2 regions of the Massilimicrobiota sp. SW1139 genome follow, and region 1 is predicted to be linked to the other one. Evidence: a T-box and tRNA genes for the amino acid it is inferred to sense, from the RefSeq annotation. Region 1 holds a T-box; the other holds one or more tRNA genes.
The links. A T-box is a leader RNA that pairs with one kind of tRNA and senses whether it is charged. The one in region 1 lies ahead of asnS (asparagine--tRNA ligase), so its partner is inferred to be a tRNA-Asn.
Positions count from the first base shown of each region.

Region 1 (10,744 bases):
CTTTATATCATTTTGATGCTTATCGTTTAGAAGGTGAAAATGAAGAATTAGGATTTGAAGAAATGTTTGAAAATGATGGTGTTTGTGTTATTGAATGGCCAATGTATATTCAAGATATATTACCTCAAGAAAGATTAGAAATACATATGACAAAAAATAGTGATCAGACACGTCGAATGACATTTGTACCTTATGGAGAAAAATATCAGCAATTATTGGAGGAGATGAAAATATGTTACAGCTTATAATGGATACATCGAATCAATATTTAATGGTTGCTTTATATGAAGATGATCAATGTTTGTCATCTCTTCAGGAAATGGGGTCTAAACGCCAATCAGAAAATGCAATTCCCTATCTTCAAAAATTATTAGAAAAACATCAAAAGGAATTATTGGATATTGATGAAATGGTCATTACATTAGGACCTGGTTCTTATACAGGAGAAAGAGTTGCTTTAACAATAGCGAAAACATTAAGTGTTATTTCTTCAGTACATATCAAAGCTATTTCTTCTTTAGCAGCTTATGCAGGTTTACAAAAATGTGTATCTGTGATTGATGCACGTAGTCAAAAAGTTTTTGTCTGTGCTTATGAAAATGGACAGGCAGTTATTCCAGAACAAATGATAGATATTCAACAGTTTCCACAATTTATGCAAGATTATAGTGATTTTCAAGTTGTTGGACAAAATGAAGTTGTGGGGTATGAACCTAATACGGTTGATTTGGCTAAAAATTTACATGAATTAGCCAAGCAGACATCAATAGTGCAAAATGTTGATGCTTTAGTACCACGTTATCTTAAAGATGTTGAGGCTAAAAAAATATGCTTATAGAAGCTTTACAGTCAGAAGAAATTGAGACGCTCATGCAGTTAGAACACACTTTAATGACATCACCTTGGTCAAAAGAAGATTTTGAATACGAATTGTTAGAAAATCCATTTGCACATATTTTTGTTTTAAAAAAGGAAATGGAAATCATTGGATATGTTGATCTTTGGGTGATGTATGAACAGGCACAAATTGCATCTATTGGGATAAAAAAAGAAGAACAATCTCAAGGTTATGGACAAAAGCTTTTAGAATTTGCTTTATCTTATGCCAGGGATGCAGGTGTAAACACGATAAGTTTAGAAGTACGAAAATCTAATCAAAAAGCGACTAGGCTTTATCAAAAAAATGGATTTGATATTCAATCCATACGTCGAGATTATTATCAGGATAATCATGAAGATGCTTATTTAATGACAAAAGAAATGGAGGGAAAAGCATGAGTCTTATTTTAGCAATTGAATCGAGTTGCGATGAAATGGCAGTGGCAATTTTAAAGGATAAACGTGAACTTTTATGCAATGTTGTCGCATCACAAATTGATACACATCGTATGTTTGGTGGAGTTGTTCCAGAAATTGCCAGTCGTATGCACGTTGAATGTGTATCGACTGTCTTAAAGACAGCCTTAAATGAAGCCCAAATCAATATGCAGGATATAGATGCCATTGCCGTTACCAAAGGGCCTGGACTGGTAGGATCTTTACATGTTGGGATGCAGGCTGCCAAAACATTGGCATTAGCTTATCATAAACCATTGATTGGTGTACATCATATTGCTGGACATATTTATGCTAATGAACTTGTCGAAGACATTCAATATCCATGTTTGTGTCTAGTTGTCAGTGGTGGACATAGTGAACTTGTTTATATGAAACATGAATTTTCATTTGAAGTCATTGGTCAGACTTTAGATGATGCGATTGGAGAAGCTTACGATAAGGTTGGACGTGTATTACATTTACCTTATCCAGGAGGACCAGTTATTGATCGTATGGCCAAAGAAGGAAAACATACTTATGCTTTGCCATTACCCATGAATGATGAAAGCTATAATTTTTCTTTTAGTGGCTTAAAATCAGCAGTGATTAATCTTTGTCATAATGCATCACAGCGTGGTGAAGAGATTATTCCTCAAGATTTAGCATGTTCTTTTCAGGAAGTTGCTGTTGATGTTCTGGTTTCTAAAACAATCAAAGCGGCTCAGGATTATCATGTTAAACAGATTATCGTGGCTGGGGGAGTCAGTGCAAATCAGGGATTAAGACAAGCACTGACAAAGCGTAGTGAGATACCTGTTTTATTTCCACCAATGCGCTATTGCACAGATAATGCAGCTATGATTGCTTCGGCAGCACGTGTGATGTTTGAACATCAGAAATTTTCATCACTTGACTTAATGGTCAAACCGTCATATGATTTAGAAGAGGAAAGTCTTGGTGAATCTTAATGGAAAAAAAACAGCATAAAATTTCAAAAGCAACAATGTCACGTTTTCCCGTTTATTTAAAGGCATTGCGTAATATGCAACATGAAGGGCAAAACAACTTTTTATCAAGTGAATTATCTGAAGCAACAGGAATCTTGGATACAACCATTCGTCGTGATTTTAGTTTTTTGACACACAAAGAAACATTAGGTAAACGTGGTATCGGATATGATACAAAGGAAATTATCAATATTCTTAATAATGTTCTTGGTTTAGGGTTAGATGAATCTATTATTTTGATTGGTGTTGGTAACTTAGGAAGTGCCATCTTAAAATATAATCGCTGGCAATATACAGTTGGAAAAATTGTGTGTGGTTATGATTTGGATCAAAATAAAGTTGGAGAACGCTTTGGGGTTAAACTTTATCATATTGATGATTTGGAAAAAACATTTCCTCAAGGCTGCAAGATTGCGATATTGGCTATTAGTGAAAATGTTCAGGAAACAGTCGATCGTTTAATGGATTTAGGCATTAAAGGAATTGTAGATTTTACGCATACACATTTTACAGTTCATAGTGATGTTGTTGTACAGACAGTCGATGTTGTTGTGGCTATTCAGGAATTGATTTTAAAAATGCATGTCAATGATGAATAAAGTATTGAAATTTTGTGAGAAAGATGTTAATAATAGATGTACAGGTAATGATTTGAGAACGTATTATAGTGAAGTTTGATAGCGACTTTTGGATGGTGTAAGCAAAAGAAACTGTTATAATATGGAACACTCAATGAACCGGATAGGAGAAATGTAAGTAGACTATCCCGCTAAACAGCGTTATGGTAAGAGAGCATATTCATGACGAATATGAATGAGGATGGTACCGCGATATTATAGTCGTTCCTTTTAGGAACGGCTTTTTTTATAAAAAGGAGGAGAGAGAGTCATGTTTGAATTTATGACAGTCAGAGAATTGTATGAAATGGTTTTATCTGGGGAAGATTTTGAAACTGAAGGTTTAGAATATGTTGAATTAGATGGATGGGTACGTACAAATCGTGATAATGGAAAAGTTGGTTTTATTGCTTTAAACGATGGAACATATTTTAGAAACTGCCAGATTGTATATTTACAGGAAACTTTATCAAATTATGATGATATCAAACATATCAGTACGGGAAGTGCTATTCGTGTTTTAGGAAAATTAAAACTCACACCTGAAGCTAAACAGCCTTTTGAAATTGAAGCAACACAAGTTGTTGTAGAAGGTGCATGTGATGAAGATTTTCCACTTCAAAAGAAAAGACATTCTTTTGAATATATGAGAGAAATTCCTCATCTTCGTCCACGTGCCAATACATTTTACGCTATTTTTAGATTAAGAAGTGTTTTATCAATGGCTATTCATGAATTTTTCCAGTCACAAGGTTTTGTTTATGTGCATACACCAATAATTACAAGTAATGATGGTGAAGGTGCTGGAGAAATGTTTAGAGCAACAACTATTGATAATACTGAATTTGATAAAGATTTCTTTGGTAAAGAAGCATTTTTAACTGTAACAGGACAATTACATGTCGAAGCATTCTGTATGGCTTTTAGAGATGTTTATACATTTGGACCAGCTTTTAGAGCTGAAAATTCAAATACATCACGTCATGCCAGTGAATTCTGGATGATTGAACCAGAAATTGCCTTTGCAGATCTAGAAGATGATATGGATTTAATTGAAGATATGGTGAAATACTGTATTGACTATGTTTTAGAAAATGCACCTGAAGAAATGAAGTTCTTTGAACAGATGATTGATAAAGAATGTATTCAAAGAATTACTCATGTCAGAAATAGTGAATTTAAACGTATGACATATACAGAAGCTATTGATATTTTAAAACAGGCCGATGTTAAGTTTGAAAATAAAGTTGAATGGGGTATGGATCTCAATAGTGAACATGAACGCTATATCTGTGAAAAAATTGTAGGTGGACCAGTGTTCTTAACAGATTACCCAAAAGAAATTAAAGCTTTCTATATGCGTTTAAATGATGATGGCAAGACTGTTGCAGCATGTGATTTGCTGGTGCCAGGAATTGGGGAATTAGTTGGTGGAAGTCAGCGTGAAGAAAGATATGAAGTTCTAGAAAAAATCATGGATGAAAAACAAATGTCTAAAGAAGGACTTCAATGGTATATGGATTTAAGAAGATTTGGTGGATGTAAACATGCTGGATTTGGACTAGGATTTGACCGTTTCTTAATGTATTTGACAGGTATGCAAAACATTAGAGATGTTGAACCATTCCCAAGAACACCAAGAAACTTAAAATTCTAAAATATAACGGGATTCCCGTTATATTTTTTCATATTCAATTATTTCAATTTGTAGTATAATAAAATTATGAGGTGAAAAGACAGTGAATGAAATCTTCTTTATCAATACCTTTTTTAATATTGTTTATCGTAATGAATCAGCATATATGCGTGATTTATTGATGTCATATGACTATATACAAAGTTTTGTTCAATGGCTTTGCCAACGCCATATTTCGTGTGATATTTTATCTTCTATCACAAGGGATGATTATGCATTGTTGTCACGTTTTATGAAAGCTGAAGATGTGGATCATATTTTGCATAAGCCTTTTTCTAGTGAAATGGAAACAATGGCTCAAACATATCAGGATGCTATTCACATTGTTTATGTGCCTGGATTTGATGAATCTTCTTTTCAAATGACATCTTTTCCAGAGTATGAAAATATTTATTTTTATACGATTTCGGGACATTTTCAACGTGATAATTTATCTTTCTTTGATCCTTTTCCAGCCTTTTTCTGTGCTTTAAATCATGCTGATATGTGGCCAGGATGTTTAATTTTTAAAGGACAACAGGCGGTATTTGCGCCGATACATAATCAAAAAGATTTCTTGCAGTTAACATCCTATATTGAAAATCATATTTGCTTATTTGATGTCTATAATCAGTATCAGGATGATGCCTATTTCATTCAATTGAGTGATTTGCATCTCGGTAAAGATAAACGTCAAAAGGGACTGGAGCGTCTTTATGCTTCATTGGATGAACTGATTCCAAGATTACCTTCTTTATGGGCAGTTAATATTTTGATAACAGGTGATTTGATGGAATCTCCTAATCGTAAAAATATGTATTTAGCCAATGATTTTATGAATAGTCTTAAAAAGCGTTATAAGGCGAATGTGACTTTTATTTTAGGAAATCATGATGTGATTGTTCATGGCTTTAATTTTGCTAGAAATCAAAAAAGTAAAGTGATTGCTTATCTGCTTGGTGAAAATGTCAAAGTTTTAGAACAGGAAAAAATCGTTATTATTAAAATGGATACAACAAGTGAAGGAAACTTAGCGAGAGGAAAAGTAGGAAAAAGACAACTTGATGAAATAGATGATGAATTGTCAGCTATTGATCATTTAGAAGAATATACATTATTAGTGATGTTGCATCACCATGTTTATCCCATTAATAAAGCAGAGTTTATTAAAACCAAATGGCATGAAAAAACATTTATCAATCGTATTATAGAAACTTCAAAAGTTCTGGTTGATGCACCATTATTAATTGATTGGCTACAAAAACGACATATTCATTATGTGTTTCATGGCCATAAGCATTTACCTTTTTTTAAAAAAGAAGATGATTGTTATTATATTGGGGCAGGAAGTGCTACGGGTGGCTTAAAAGAAAGTCGTAGCCGTTATATTTCCTATAATGTGATGAAATATAATATTCATGAACAGAAAATGAAAATCTGTATGATTTTTTATGATGATAAAGCTAAGGCTGAAAGACAAAGAGTAGAAGTTTATTTATTTGAGGGAGGAAATAATCATGAAATTAGTAGATCGCATGAAAGATGAAGAATTAGGAACAGCTATACTGTATAATTTTACAAAAGGGTTTGGAAAACCTGTACCATTAGAATTGTATGATGTTGTTTTACCACTTCTTTATCATGATTTTATAAGAGAACATGTTTTAACATATACGTCATTACAGGAGTGTATCTATCAATGTATACAAAATGAAAAACATTTTAAACAACATCTTTTAGAAAAAATTGAAGATGATAAAACAATGACATCTAAAGCTTTAGGTGTTGCAATGATTCAGCATATTTTAAAATTTGAAATTGTAGATACTGTGATGTGTGGGGTGGCTTTACCAACTGATATTTTAGATTTAAATGAAGCTATCTGGCTTGGAAAACTTTTCCAGGATGTTTCCCCAGAAGATTTTATGACATTATTAAAACAGGAAGATACGCATATTGTTGTTTTACAAAGTGCTTCTGTTGGAAAAGATGTTGATTTGTCAAAAATTGCTTCTTTAGGACAAGTGACCATGTATGAAGATACAAAACCTTCAGAAATTAAAGGTCGTATTTTAGGTGCTGATATTGTGATTACAAATAAAAATGAAATGACAAAGGAAGTGCTGGAAGGTTTAAAACATTTGAAATTAATCTGTTTATTTGCGACAGGAACGAATAATGTTGATTTAGAATATTGTCGTGATCATGGCATTAAGGTCGCTAATGTAAAAGATTATTCGACTAAGACAGTTGCTCAACATACGTTAGCTTTATTGATGCATTTGGTAGAGAAAAATGTGACATATGATCATTTTGTTAAATCAAAAGCATATTGTCAAAGTCAGTGTTTTAGTTATTTTGATGATGTTTTCCATGATGTTGCTTCTATGACTTGGGGGATTGTCGGATTAGGTCATATAGGTCGCCAAGTCGCAGGTATCGCAAAGGCTATGGGTGCTAAAGTTCAATATTATTCGACAAGTGGTCAAAATGCAACCAGCGATTATCAGCAGGTTGACTTTGATACTTTGTTAAAGACATCAGATATTATTAGTATTCATGCACCATTAAATGAAAAGACACATTATTTATTTAATGAAGAAGCTTTAAGAAAAATGAAACCAATGGCATATCTCATCAATGTTGGACGTGGTGGTATTATAGAAGAAAAAGCTTTAGTGAAAGTCTTGAATGAAGGACATTTAGCAGGAGTTGGCTTAGATGTCTTTGAACATGAACCATTATTAGAAGATGATGTGCTTTATTCTATTCAAGATATGAATAAGGTTATCTTCACACCACATATTGCCTGGGGTTCTATTGAAGCAAGACAAAGATGCGTAGATGAAGTTTATGAAAATATACTTGCCTTCTTAAAAGGAGAAGAAAGAAATATTGTCAATAATGAATAAATCGTGTATGATAGAAAAAAATAAAAAAAGAAGGAGGAGTCTACGTCAGTAGCAAAGCATGTACGGTCTTATGATCGGAATTAACGCCTGTGGACTAGAAATGAGGATGAAGCAGGAAAATTTTGTTATATGTAGCATGATGTTATGGAACAAATTATTATTGCAATCATTATTATTGCACTCGGTTTTTATGTATTTAAGTTTTATCCTTTTGAAAAAGGAAATGTCATGAAATTAGTGATAGCAGCTATTTTTATTATCTTAACAGCTATCTGTAAAAGATTGGCTATTATGATTCCGTTGTTTGGAGCTGAAAGTCTTAAAATTGGATTTGAATATATTCCCTTGATGTTAGCGGGATATTTCTTATCACCAAGTTATGCCTTTATTGTTGGTTTGTGTAGCGATGTGATTGGTTTGATTTTAGTGCCTACAGGATTTCCATTCTTTGGATTTACCTTAGGAACAATTCTTGTCAGTGTCATTCCGTCATTGATTCATGAACATTCAAAAAATATCAGCCCACAAAATGTTTTACGCATTGTGATTGGACTGATTTTGGTATTAGGTATTGGTGCTTCCATTTATATTGGACAGCTTGATTCAGTGAGTATTTCTGAAACAGTGTATCATCTTCAATCACAAGATAAAATCACACTGATAAGTATTTGTCTGTTGTTATCATTGATATTTATGATAGTGATTGCATTTTTAAAACGTAAAATTAATGCACAGGAAGCCAAAACCTTTTCAACATGGGTTTTATGTGTTGTCCTTACGGAATTGGTTGCCACTTTATGTTTAACACCATTATGGTTAGATATGATGTATCAGATTCCTTGGACAATCTCACTATGTATAAGAGTTGTTAAGGAATGTGCAGTTTTACCAATTGAAATTTTTATCGGTTATATTCTGATTCCTATTTTAAATAGAATATGGGTACGTTTAGAAAAATGACAACAAGAATTAAGATTCTTGTTGTTTTTTGATTTCATGTCCATCTTCATCAACTTCAATCACTTCAAAAAAGTATTCAAAGATACGCGTTAAAAATTTTTTCATGATTCATCATTTCCTTTCAAGAAGAGTATATGTACAACAAAAAAAATCATGTTTGAAAAGTCAAAAAATGTAAACACTATGTAAGAGGTGATGAAAAATGGATCGTAAAGAATATGATCAGTTGGCTGAATCTTTGAAACCAACTGGACATAAGATGAAAAATGCGTTTTATGCATTTTTGTATGGAGGTGTCATTGGTGCTATTGCACAAGGTGTTTTAGAGTTTTTTATGAATGTTTATCATGTTAAACAAGAAGATGCAACACCTATGATGATTATTACATTAGTTTTTATAAGCTGTTTGTTAACGGGATTAGGTATTTATGATAAATTGGCTCAAAAAGCAGGAGCAGGGACATTTATTCCCATTACTGGTTTTGCTAATAGTATGACATCATGTGCTTTAGATAGTCAAAGTGAAGGATTGATTATGGGGATTGGCAGCAATATGTTTAAGCTAGGAGGAACTGTCATTACATATGGCATTGTCAGTTCAGCACTGCTGGGAGTGATTCGTTATGTCATTACACTTTTTGGGTAATTCGGTGACTTTAGAAAATGTCTATATTGCTTCTTCGGGAACAGTCTGTGGACCATTGGAATATTTAGGACCATTAGGAAGTTGTTTTGATAAAAGTTTACAGGATTATCATTATGGTGAAAAATCATTTGAAAAAGCCGAACGTAAAATGTTAAGAGATGCCTTGGATATTTGTTTGAAAAGAGAAAAACTGAAATATAAAGATATTGATTTATATTTAGGAAGTGATTTGTTAAATCAGATTACATCTGTCAACTATCTGGCAAGAGAACTGCCTCAACCCTTTGTTGGATTATATGGCGCATGTTCAGGTTTTGCCTTGTCCATGGCGATGGCTGGCTTGTTGATAGATGCTGGCTATGTAGACAAAATTGTGACAATGGTATCAAGTCATAATGCAACCGCTGAAAGACAATACCGTTATCCTGTTGAATATGGTGTCCAAAAAAAAGACACAACAACCTTTACAGCGACCGGAGCTGTGTCCACTTTATTAACCAATCAGCCACAGTCTGTAAGAGTTGAAGCTATCACATTAGGACGTGTCATAGATTACTCGCAGAATGATGCTAATGATATGGGACGTGCCATGGCACCAGCGGCCTTTGATACTCTCATGAATCATTTTCAGGATTTAAAACGCACTTTTCATGATTATGATTTGGTTGTGACAGGAGATTTATCTATGTATGGTCATCAGATTTTAAAAGAAATGCTGCAACGTCATAAAATGGATGTTGTGCGATATAACGATTGTGGATGCATGTTATATGATTTATCTTCACAGCCTGTTTTTCAAGGTGGCAGTGGCTGTGCCTGTAGTGCTTTGGTGACAATGGGTTCATTATATCCACAACTTAAAGACAAAAAATTAAAACGTGTGCTAGTTGTTTCAACAGGAGCCTTATTATCACCAATGATGAGTGCACAAAAAGAAAGTATTCCATGCATTGCTCATGCCATCAGTTTGGAGGCGATAGAATGAATTATATCATGGCTTTTTTGTTTAGTGGTTTTGTTTGTCTGATAGCTCAACTTATTTATGATCATAGTCGTTTGACACCTGGTCATATTACCAGTTTATTTGTTGTTTTAGGGTCATTTTTAGATCTTTTCCATATTTATGATCGTCTGGTTGATATTTTTCATGCAGGAGCATTAATACCTATTACCAGTTTTGGACATTCTTTAATGCATGGAGCCATGGCAGCTACCAAAGAGTATGGTGTTTTTGGTATTGCAATGGGAATGTTTGATTTAACAGCGGCTGGAATTAGTGCAGCTATTCTCTTTGGATTCCTTGTGGCTATTCTTTTTAAACCGAAATCATGAATAATTCTTATGATTTGAAACATCGTATTTTAAATTTTAAAGGAAGACTGGTTCATCTTTATTTTTTAGCCAGTTTATCTAACGATGTTTTGATTTCACGACTGGTAGAAGGTATTGAAAATAGAGAAGGAAAAGATTTAGAAAACTGTATCAACATGGGAGATGTTGAAATCGTTTCTACAAATCAGATTCAAAAAATTCAAAAAGCTGTTCTTGGTGGTAATAGTGCTTTATTTGATGGTGAAATCACCTATTTAATGGATACCAAAAATTTTCCG
Region 1 covers NZ_SJOR01000014.1:24,698-35,441, forward strand. The annotation lists gene tsaE (tRNA (adenosine(37)-N6)-threonylcarbamoyltransferase complex ATPase subunit type 1 TsaE) at 1-248, shown strand, start outside; gene tsaB (tRNA (adenosine(37)-N6)-threonylcarbamoyltransferase complex dimerization subunit type 1 TsaB) at 233-838, shown strand; gene rimI (ribosomal protein S18-alanine N-acetyltransferase) at 829-1,278, shown strand; gene tsaD (tRNA (adenosine(37)-N6)-threonylcarbamoyltransferase complex transferase subunit TsaD) at 1,275-2,285, shown strand; gene E0K96_RS08445 (redox-sensing transcriptional repressor Rex) at 2,285-2,923, shown strand; T-box leader at 2,962-3,174, shown strand; gene asnS (asparagine--tRNA ligase) at 3,213-4,598, shown strand; gene E0K96_RS08455 (metallophosphoesterase family protein) at 4,681-6,162, shown strand; gene E0K96_RS08460 (D-2-hydroxyacid dehydrogenase) at 6,134-7,528, shown strand; gene E0K96_RS08465 (folate family ECF transporter S component) at 7,673-8,488, shown strand; gene spoVAC (stage V sporulation protein AC) at 8,691-9,134, shown strand; gene spoVAD (stage V sporulation protein AD) at 9,112-10,119, shown strand; gene spoVAE (stage V sporulation protein AE) at 10,116-10,466, shown strand; gene E0K96_RS08485 (spore germination protein) at 10,463-10,744, shown strand, end outside.

Region 2 (10,744 bases), on a different contig from region 1:
ATGTCTACCATATTCTAATCTATGTTTTGTACGACTTTTAGAAGCATACATTCTTTCACGTTTAAACAGTCTTGCCAGTTTATTACTTCGGACTATACTTTCATGTTGACTTCTTAAAGCAATAATACCATATTGAGTTGGTGTTGTTCTTTCTAAAGGAGATAAAACAATAGATTGTTCAATAGTTGATTGATATGTTTGGGTTTGAAGCCTTTTTTCTGATTGTTTTCTTTGTTTTTCTTCACGTCTATGAATATCTTGTAAAATTTGATGATTATTTGTTTTTTCTGCTTCATTTTCTAGAGATTCAATACGTTGAAATTCTTCATCAGAAAGATTCATTTTGTATTTTGTTGGTGTTTCTTGTGGCTGAGTATCATTGGAATTACTCTTTTGAAATTGAACAGCAATTTCACTGGACATTTGTGAAAAAAGACTGTTAGAGATGCCAGATATTTGAGAGCCGTTTTGAATAGTATCGATGATTTCTTTGACAGTTTCTTCCATAATAGGTGAACAGAGCTGTAAAATCATTTGAGCTATTTCTAAACGTTCAGTTGTATTATGGGTTTGTAAACGTCCCTTAATAGCAAGCTTTCTTATTTCAGTAAAATGCTGATGCAAATAGTGTGGCAGATAAACGATGCTATCATTTAATTTAAAGCGATAACCATAAGTGCAGATAGCCATTATTTCTCTAATGATTTTATCCATAAGAAATGAGGTATCATGATGATTATGGTTTTCTTTCATAAAAGCCAGTATGATGGCTTGTCTGGCATACATTAAAGCATTCCATGTTTCAGGATATTCTATTCCCATAGCATTTTCAACAGCACCTTCTTCAATGGCTTTTAAGACTAATGGAAGATTGGTTTGATAGACATAATGGAAAAGAATGTCTTTCAAATCACGATACTTGATTTCTTTATTTAAATATGCTTTGGCACTTTGATTGGCCATGTTTAAAGCTTCAGTGGCTTTTTGATAGACATGGGATAGCACTTGAAAATCAGTATATAACAAAGAAGCCAGTTCGTGTAATTCCAGACCTTCCATAAACATGGCATAACCTTGAGGATGAAAGTTTGCAAGATAACGATAAGGGGCTTGTTCGCCTAAAACAATGAGTGCTTTTTGATTTTGGATTTGTGAATAATGCTGATTGCTTGTATCTATTTGTAATTGAACAGGCATTCTGGCATAGAGAGCAGCATTTTTTTTAAGTTTTCTTTTTTCATCTTGAGATAACATATTTTATACCTTTATGCTTCCTGTTCAACAAATTCATGAACGATTAATGACATCACTGAAGAAGCAGCACCGTTTGTTGATAAAATTTGACGAACATCTTCCAGATTAAGAATTTCATCATCTTCCTCAGCTAATTCAGAAATAATAGTGACTAGACTGGCACGTAATACATCACCATCTAAGTCAACTGTTTTATTAGCCCAGTTTAATAAGGTTCTCAAGTCAATTCTTTGTGTTGTTTCATTTCCTTCGTTTATAATAACATTATTGAAAGCATCGAGTAATGATGCCATTTGAGTTGCTGTTTTTAAGTCGATATCTGTTTCCTTGACAATAATTTGTGCCATTTTATCAATAGGTAATTGACTGATTTTTATTTTATTTTGAATACGTGATTTATGAGAAAGGTTCATTTCATTCGTTCCAGCATAACCAATATTCATACTTTCAGCAAATCTAAACAAAGGATGTGCATGAATAATTTCACCATTATCTAGTATTTTTTGCTTTGTACCATCGAGAACATCATTTAATGAAGAAATAATATCACTATCAACCATATTAATTTCATCAAAAATAAACATTCCACCATATTTCATCATTAAACTTAAAGGACCATATTCAAAAATGGTTTCACCATTTCTTAAAACATATTTTCCAAATAATGTTGATTCATCAATAGAACGACTTCCAACCATTTTCAGTGATGGTAAACCTAATGCCCCAGCAACACAAAGTAATTTTGTTGTTTTACCAGTTCCTGAAGGACCATAGTATAAACAAGACCAAGTTTTTCCTCTTTGAAACGATTTGATTAAATCAAAATCATTTTGATCTAAAAAATGACGATTTTGCATATATAAACGTTCATTATCTTTAATAGATTCCTGTAAAAATAATGGAAGCTTTTGTTTTTCCTGATCACTATAAAGAGGATTGATATCTAAAATAGTATAAGAAGCTGTGGATAAAGATTCATAAATTTTTTCTTGAGATTGTAAATCAAGTAAGAGATTTTGAGGATCTTTTTGAAACAGAAAGGTTTCACATAATGATTGTGTATTAAATGTAATATGTTGATGTTGCATAAATTCTTCAACAGAATCATAATGTAAAGATAAGAAACAGTCAGGTTGATTCATCATTTCTTTTACAAGTTCAATGAGTCTATTTGCTATATATAAAACATATTTATATTCATTGGCATCCCATTGTTGACCATGCTCATGTTGTGACATATCAATATGGCGCCAATTTTCATAAATATCAGCAAATTCTTCAATCTGATATTGATTATATAAGTAATTAATAGCTGTTAAAAGTAAACGATATAGACTATCGCTTTCTTCATTGATAGTTGCCATAATAAAACGATGCTCATGAAAAGAATATTCTAAATAAGCTTCTATTTTATTTTGATGAGTGATTTGAAATAAAAGAGAATGCTCATGGATAAAAACAAAAACAAAATCATGTTGATAGTGACTATGAACAATACCTTGTATAGCTTTAGCAGTATCATGTTGATAAGGATATGTTGTGTGAGGGATGAGCTCATCTGTGCTTTCAGTCCCATATAGAATCATGTCACTATGATATCCTGGTGAAATCGAATAGGGTTTAAATTGTTTAAGTGTATCAAGTATCATATATCTTACTCCTTTTCTGTTTCATATTATAACATGTATCAGACATATCACAAATTATGTGCTTATATAAATAAAAAAACGATCATAAGATCGTTTGCTTGAAAAATGGTGACCTGTACGGGATTCGAACCCGTGAATGCATGCGTGAAAGGCATGTGAGTTAACCGTTTCTCCAACAGGCCATAAAAATGGCGCTTGAAGTAGGACTCGAACCTACGACCGATCGGTTAACAGCCGATTGCTCTACCAACTGAGCTATTCAAGCGTATGGAGCGGGTGATGGGAATCGAACCCACGTAGTCAGCTTGGAAGGCTGAAGTTCTACCATTGAACTACACCCGCAAAAGAATGGTGCCCAGGGCCGGAGTCGAACCGGCACGGATTTTAAGGTCCGCAGGATTTTAAGTCCTGTGCGTCTACCAATTTCGCCACCTGGGCATATGTGCTTTTAATGGTGACCCGCAGGCGACTCGAACGCCTGACCCTCTGATTAAAAGTCAGATGCTCTACCTACTGAGCTAGCGGGTCAAAAGATGGTGGGGAGGGGCGGATTCGAACCACCGAACCGAAAGGAACTGAGTTACAGTCAGCCGCGTTTAGCCACTTCGCTACCTCCCCGTATATGGTGCCGGCTAAAGGACTTGAACCCTCAACCTACTGATTACAAGTCAGTTGCTCTACCAATTGAGCTAAGCCGGCAAATAAATGGTGGAGGTTAACGGGCTCGAACCGCTGACCCTCTGCTTGTAAGGCAGATGCTCTCCCAACTGAGCTAAACCTCCAACATGGCTGGGATAGCTGGATTCGAACCAGCGCAATGACAGAGTCAAAGTCTGTTGCCTTACCGCTTGGCTATATCCCAACAGTGCTTATTTAATATAACAATTTTTTAGAATATAGTCAATATTTTTTAGTGGAAAAGTTGAATTTTTTTCAAATTCAACTTGAAAAAAAGATGAATCCATGGATTCATCTATAATTTTAATAATTTTTCTACACTAACAAGCTTTACACATAACACAAAAAGTTCTGTTGCCTGTTTTAATTCATCTAAAGGTGGATATGAAGGAGCAATTCTGATAATGGAATCATGGGGATCATGACCATAAGGGAAAGTTGCACCCGCATCAGTTAAAATAACACCTGCTTCTTTACATTTTTGAACAATATTTTTAGCACAATTGTCCATAGCTTCAAAAGTAATAAAATATCCACCTAATGGATGAGACCATGTTCCAATATGAAGTGGTTTTAATTCTTTATCAAAAATATCTAATACCATTTCAAATTTAGGTCTTAATAATTCAGCCTGTTGACTCATATGATCTTTTAAATCTTCAATGCTTTTAAAATATTCAGCATGTCTTAATTGATTTAACTTATCATGACCAATAGATTGAACTGTTAAATGTTTTAAAATATCTTTTTTATTATTAATTGATGTAGCCATAGCCGCTACCCCAGCTCCTGGGAAAGTAACTTTTGATGTTGAACAGAATTCAAACACAAGATCAGGATTTCCTGCTTCTTGACAAGCTTCAAGAATATTTTTGACATGATCTTGATGATGATCATAAAGGTGATGAATAATATAGGCATTATCCCAGAAAATTCTAAAATCTGGAGCAGCAGGTTTGAGATGTGCAAATCTTTCTACAACTTCATCAGAATATGTTATTCCTGATGGATTAGAATATTGAGGCACACACCATATACCTTTTACCGATTCATCATTATTCACATATTTTTCTACCAGATCCATATCAGGACCATTTTCATCCATAGGAATAGATATCATTTCAATGCCAAAACGTTCTGTAATAGCAAAATGACGATCATATCCAGGCACAGGACATAAAAATTTGACTTTATCTAAACGACACCAAGGTGTATGTCCTAAATATCCATGTGTAAAACCACGACTGATCTGGTCAAACATGATTGTTAAACTTGAATTTCCATAAACAATAATATGTTCAGGTGTTGTTTCTAAAATATCTGCAAATAACTGTTTGGCTTCATCAATTCCATCTAATATACCATAATTACAATAATCTTTTTTATGTGTAAAATCATAATGACTATTAATAACATCTAATAAAGGCATAGAGAGTTGAACTTGACTAAAATCAGGTTTACCACGAGCCATATTTAGCTGTAAATGTAAATCTTTCATGTCTTGGTATTGTTTGCTTAATTGTTGATGTAAAGTTTTTAATTCATCTTGATTCATATCTTGATATGCTTTCATTTTTAATCCCCCACTTTGAAGTCATTGTACCTTTTCATTCAATAAATTGCAATCTTTATTCGATAAGAAAAAATATTTATTCATTTGTATGTAATCTATGTAAAATCACAATAAATGTTGTTTTATCCTGGTGACCCGTAGCTAAGATTTCTCCATTATGAATTTGAATAATATTTTTAGCAATCGCTAAGCCTAAACCAGTTCCACCAGTTGATGAAGAACGAGATGCATCACTGCGATAAAATTTATCAAAAATATATGGTAAATCAGCACTATCAATAGGATTTCCATAATTCATAATTTTGATAGTAACAGTTTCTTCATCATTGATAACTTCAATTTTAATTTTCTTTCCATCCTGTCCATATTTTACTGCATTAGATAAAAGATTATCGAAAACTCTTGCGATTAATTGTCCATCCCCATTAATAAATAAATTATTTTGACTGATTTTCACTTCAGGCGTAATATGATGTTCCTGAAATGTTGGGTAAAACTCATCAACAATCTGTAAGATTAACTCAGTAATATTAATGGTAGCCATATGAATCTTGACATTGGCCTGATCTAAGCTTGTAAACTCAAATAAATCATCCATCATGCTTTGAAGCCTTTTTGATTTTTCATAAGCCACACTTGAATATTTTTGTATTTCCTCTTTCGTTAATTGCTGGTTATTCTTAATTAACTCTAAATAACCCACAATAGTTGTCAGAGGTGTTCTTAAATCATGAGCAACATTTGTAATTAAATCATTTTTTTGTTTTTCAGCATTTCTTTCGGCATCATAGGCCATACGTTCATTTTCTTTAAGAATTTCACTTTCTTTTTCCTTATCTCTTAATGTTTTCGCAAGAGCATTAATATTGGCTGCTAATAACCCCAGTTCATCATCATATTTGATAGGGGCTTCGACCTCATAATCACCAGCAGTGACACGTTGAATAGTTCCACTTAAAACATCAATATATTTTAAAGTGATATTCATTAAATCAAAAAAAGTAACTAAAAAAATTAATAAAGAAATAAGAAAAGCAATGAGGTATAACCACTCATAAGGTAAATGAAAAACATTGGTATGTTGTAAAATGATCATTAAAGCAACATCACATAAAAATGCAATCAGATAAGCAACAATGATATTAATAAATAAACGCCATCGAAAACTACTGATCAATAATCTTTGTATTTTCTTTATCATAATTCAAATTTATAACCAACACCCCAGACAGTTTTAATGTGTCGAGGATTTCTTGGCTGCCTTTCTATTTTTTCTCTTAATTTTCTAATATGAACCATAATTGTATTATTAGAATTATGTGATTTAACATGCCATATCTTTTCAAAGATATCTTCAATAGAAAAGACAGTTCCAGGTTGACTTGCTAATAAGATGAGAATTTCATACTCAATGCGTGTTAAAGCTAATGGCTTTCCATCTAATGTCACTAGCTTTTTTTGTGTATCAATCATTAAATCGGTTGCTTCAATAATATAAGAAGAATGATGAATCGGTTTATTCAAGACATGATAACGTCTAAGTTGTGATTTGACTCTGGCAACAAGTTCCATTGCATTAAATGGTTTACTCACATAGTCATCAGCACCAGTTAATAATCCTTCAATTTTATCATTATCAGCTGTTTTTGCAGAAACAATGATGACAGGAACGTTGTATTTTTCTCGAATCATTTTCAATGCTTGAATACCATCTATTTCAGGCATCATGATATCCAAGATGACAAGATCAATATGATATCGAGGAATATCATCTATAAGAGAAGATGCGTTATATCTTTTTTCAACAGTATATCCTTCTTGGGTTAAATAGATTTCAATTAAATCAGTAATTTCTTTTTCATCATCAACAACAAGAATATGTGGATTTTCCATATAGATCGCCTCCTATGCTTATTATATAGAAAATAATCAAAACGACAATCATTTTTATAAAATAATAAGCTAAAATATATGTTATAATGATGTATAAAAATAGAAAAGGGAGTTTATCATATGAATATCATATTTGAAAAAGCGAGTAGAAAAGATGTGCCAATCATACTACAGTTTATCAAAGATCTGGCACGTTATGAAAAATTAGAAAATGAAGTCATAGCGACAGAGGAATTAATTGAAGAATGGTTATTTGATAAAGAAAAAGCAGAAGTTATTTTTGCGGTTGTCGATCATAAAAAGATAGGTTTTGCTTTATTTTTTCATAATTTTTCAACATTTTTAGGACGTGCAGGTCTCTACTTAGAAGATTTATATATTATGCCAGAATATCGTGGACATGGTTATGGTAAAGCCATGATTAAAGAACTTGCAAGAATTGCAGTCACACGTGGATGTGGAAGGCTGGAATGGTGGTGTTTGGATTGGAATCAGCCAAGTATTGATTTTTACCTTTCATTAGGTGCAAAAGCCATGGATGAGTGGACTGTTTATCGTATAACAGGTGAATCTTTAAGAAAATTATCAGAATAATAAGAAAAAATAATTGCTTTGATAAATATTTTTTGCTAGAATAAGAAAGGGCACTCTGGCTTTCCGCTAGGGTGCATTTTTATTTGTGAAAGGAGAGAATAAAATGGCTAAATTTATATTTGTAACTGGTGGAGTTGTATCAGGACTAGGAAAAGGATTGACAGCTGCATCATTAGGAAGATTATTAAAACAAAGAGGATTGAAAGTCTTTATGCAAAAACTTGATCCTTATATTAATGTGGATCCAGGAACAATGTCACCTTTTCAACATGGTGAAGTGTTTGTCACTGCTGATGGGGCGGAAACTGATTTGGATTTAGGACACTACGAACGTTTTATTGATGAAGAATTGAATCGTAGCTCATCTATTACAACAGGAAGAATATATAGTGATGTCATTTCTAAAGAACGTCGTGGAGATTATTTAGGGGCAACAGTTCAGGTTGTTCCTCATATTACCAATGAAATCAAAGCAAAAATTTATGCAGCTGCTAAAAGCAGTCAAGCAGATATTGTGATTACTGAAATAGGTGGAACTGTTGGAGATATCGAAAGTTTGCCTTTTATTGAAGCCATTAGACAAGTCCGTTTAGATATTGGATATAAAAATACTCTTTATATACATACAACATTATTGCCTTATATTGGAGCAAGCCATGAGGTCAAAACCAAACCAACACAACATAGTGTTAAGGAACTAAGAGGATATGGTATTCAGCCAGATATTATTGTTTGTCGTAGTGAAAAACATATTGATCAGGAATTAAAAGAAAAAATTTCTTTATTCTGTAATGTCCCAGTAGAAGCTGTAATTTCTAATTATGATGTTGATGTTTTATATGAACTGCCAATGATGTTATTGGATCAACATATGGATGATTTGGTATTGGATCATTTAAGAATAGAAGCTCCAAAAGCTGATATGACAGAATGGCAACAGCTTATTCAACGTGTTAAAGGTCTTAATAAAGAATTAACAATCAAGATGGTTGGAAAATATGTGCAATTACCAGATGCTTATTTATCAGTTAATGAAGCTTTACGCCATGCAGGTTATTATGAAAATAGTACCGTACATATTGATTGGATTAATGCTGAAGACATTAATGATGAAAATGTAGGAGACATGTTAAAGGGAGCAGATGGTATCTTGGTTCCTGGTGGATTTGGACAACGTGGTATTGAAGGAATGATTAAAGCTATTCGCTTTGCAAGAGAAGAAAAGATTCCATTTTTAGGTATTTGTTTAGGAATGCAATTGGCTTCTATTGAGTTTGCAAGACATGTCTGTGGACTTCAAGATGTCAACTCTATTGAATTTGATGAGATGTGTGCAACACCATTAATTCATTTAATGAGTGATCAGACATTGGATGATATGGGTGGTACACAAAGACTAGGAAATTATGATTGTGAGTTATTAAAAGGAAGTCGTGTTCATGAACTATATGGCAAAGACTTGATTCAACAAAGACATAGACATCGTTATGAATTTAATAATAAATATAAAGATATCTTGGAACAACATGGACTTATTTTTTCAGGTAAGAATCCAGAAAGAAATCTTGTGGAAATTATTGAACTGAAAGATCATCCTTATTTTGTAGCGTGTCAATTCCATCCAGAATTTTCATCACGTCCTAATCGTAGTGAACCATTATTTCAAGGTTTGATTACAGCTGCTTATCATAAAAAATACGATGAAAAGAACATTCAAAAATAGAATGTTCTTTTTACATATAAAGTATGAGCTTTTTTAAATAATCCATCTATCAAATATACATTAATCAAAAGATAAATAACGAAGAATATCTTTTTCACTATGAATATCAAAAATATGTATTGTAAGTAAATCAAGTTGTTCTTGATTGCATGATTCGATTTTTGCAAGGGTATCTTTTGAAAGAAATCTTAATTTTGATTGCAGTTGTTTAATTAAAGTTTGGATGATACCTTCTTTTTTTCCTATTCTTAGATTTTCTTTTCCATAATCTCTGATAGCTTGACACATATCAATCTTTTTATCCTTTACCTTTTCATAAATTTGTGTGTTTTTTGTAAGTGCTGCGAGTGAGATTGCGATTTCATGACTAACTGTTATATCATGAGTTTCATCATATTGATGATTGTACAAATATTTCAATCCAGTAATAAGCTCTTTAAGTTCTTGAGTGTGAAATCTTTCTGGGTCCAGGTATCTCATTTCAATGAGTGGATAGGATGCAACATTCATATAGTTTTTGAAAACAGGAGGTATGGGCTTCATCATGTCCTCGTATGCTCTAGGAGCACTCCATTTCTTTTGTTCGTAATAGACAACCAATGTCATGACACCCATAATCATCTGATGATTGCATTTCCATAAAAAAGGATACCATTGATAAAATCGACCACGATATGATGATTTTTAAATAATGTTCTGATACGAATATCAAAAATCTTTTGAAGCTTGTACTTTTTTTGAGACATGAATCATACCTCCTATTATTCATATACGCAAAAAAAGTTCATTTTTCTTCTTTTTTAGATCAATTTGAAAATATTTTTTCATACAGACATATGATACCACAAAAATTGCTTAAAGCATATATTTTTAAGCTTCATATTCAACAAACTGTTATAGCTCATAAATAGTGATTTTTTGAATATTGAATATTTGTTAATGGAAAGTCTTGGAAAATATGTTAGAATAGTGATATGCATAGGAGGAATGTATATGTCTATTCATCTTATTTATTTTAGTGGTACAGGAAGTACTCAGGAAGTTGTACGATTTATAGGAAAACAATGGGATAAACCTATACAGGAATATGATTTATCAAGAACGGATTTTTCAACACATGAATTTTCACATGAAGATTTATGTATTGTAGGTGTCCCATCATATGGTGGAAGAGTTCCATCTATTGCTGTAGAACGATTAAAATTATTGAAAGGAAATCAGACACCTGTTATTCTCGTTGTGACTTATGGAAATAGACATTATGATGATACATTTATAGAATTAAAAGATACTTTAGATGAATTAGGATTTATTTGTGAAGGTGCAATGGCTGTTGTTTGTGAACATTCTATTGTCCACGATTATGCGAAAGGAAGACCT
Region 2 covers NZ_SJOR01000003.1:100,917-111,660, reverse strand. The annotation lists gene E0K96_RS02945 (VWA domain-containing protein) at 1-1,254, opposite strand, end outside; gene E0K96_RS02940 (AAA family ATPase) at 1,266-2,903, opposite strand; tRNA gene E0K96_RS02935 (tRNA-Glu) at 3,010-3,085, opposite strand; tRNA gene E0K96_RS02930 (tRNA-Asn) at 3,093-3,168, opposite strand; tRNA gene E0K96_RS02925 (tRNA-Gly) at 3,172-3,245, opposite strand; tRNA gene E0K96_RS02920 (tRNA-Leu) at 3,253-3,341, opposite strand; tRNA gene E0K96_RS02915 (tRNA-Lys) at 3,356-3,431, opposite strand; tRNA gene E0K96_RS02910 (tRNA-Tyr) at 3,438-3,521, opposite strand; tRNA gene E0K96_RS02905 (tRNA-Thr) at 3,527-3,602, opposite strand; tRNA gene E0K96_RS02900 (tRNA-Val) at 3,610-3,685, opposite strand; tRNA gene E0K96_RS02895 (tRNA-Gln) at 3,690-3,765, opposite strand; gene E0K96_RS02890 (aspartate aminotransferase type Ic) at 3,877-5,154, opposite strand; gene E0K96_RS02885 (sensor histidine kinase) at 5,231-6,355, opposite strand; gene E0K96_RS02880 (response regulator transcription factor) at 6,352-7,047, opposite strand; gene E0K96_RS02875 (GNAT family N-acetyltransferase) at 7,168-7,641, shown strand; gene E0K96_RS02870 (CTP synthase) at 7,745-9,364, shown strand; gene E0K96_RS02865 (hypothetical protein) at 9,425-9,979, opposite strand; gene E0K96_RS12235 (hypothetical protein) at 9,982-10,110, opposite strand; gene E0K96_RS02860 (EFR1 family ferrodoxin) at 10,358-10,744, shown strand, end outside.
Region 2: it has a tRNA-Asn gene. The T-box ahead of asnS (asparagine--tRNA ligase) is inferred to sense a tRNA for this amino acid. The anticodon was not compared.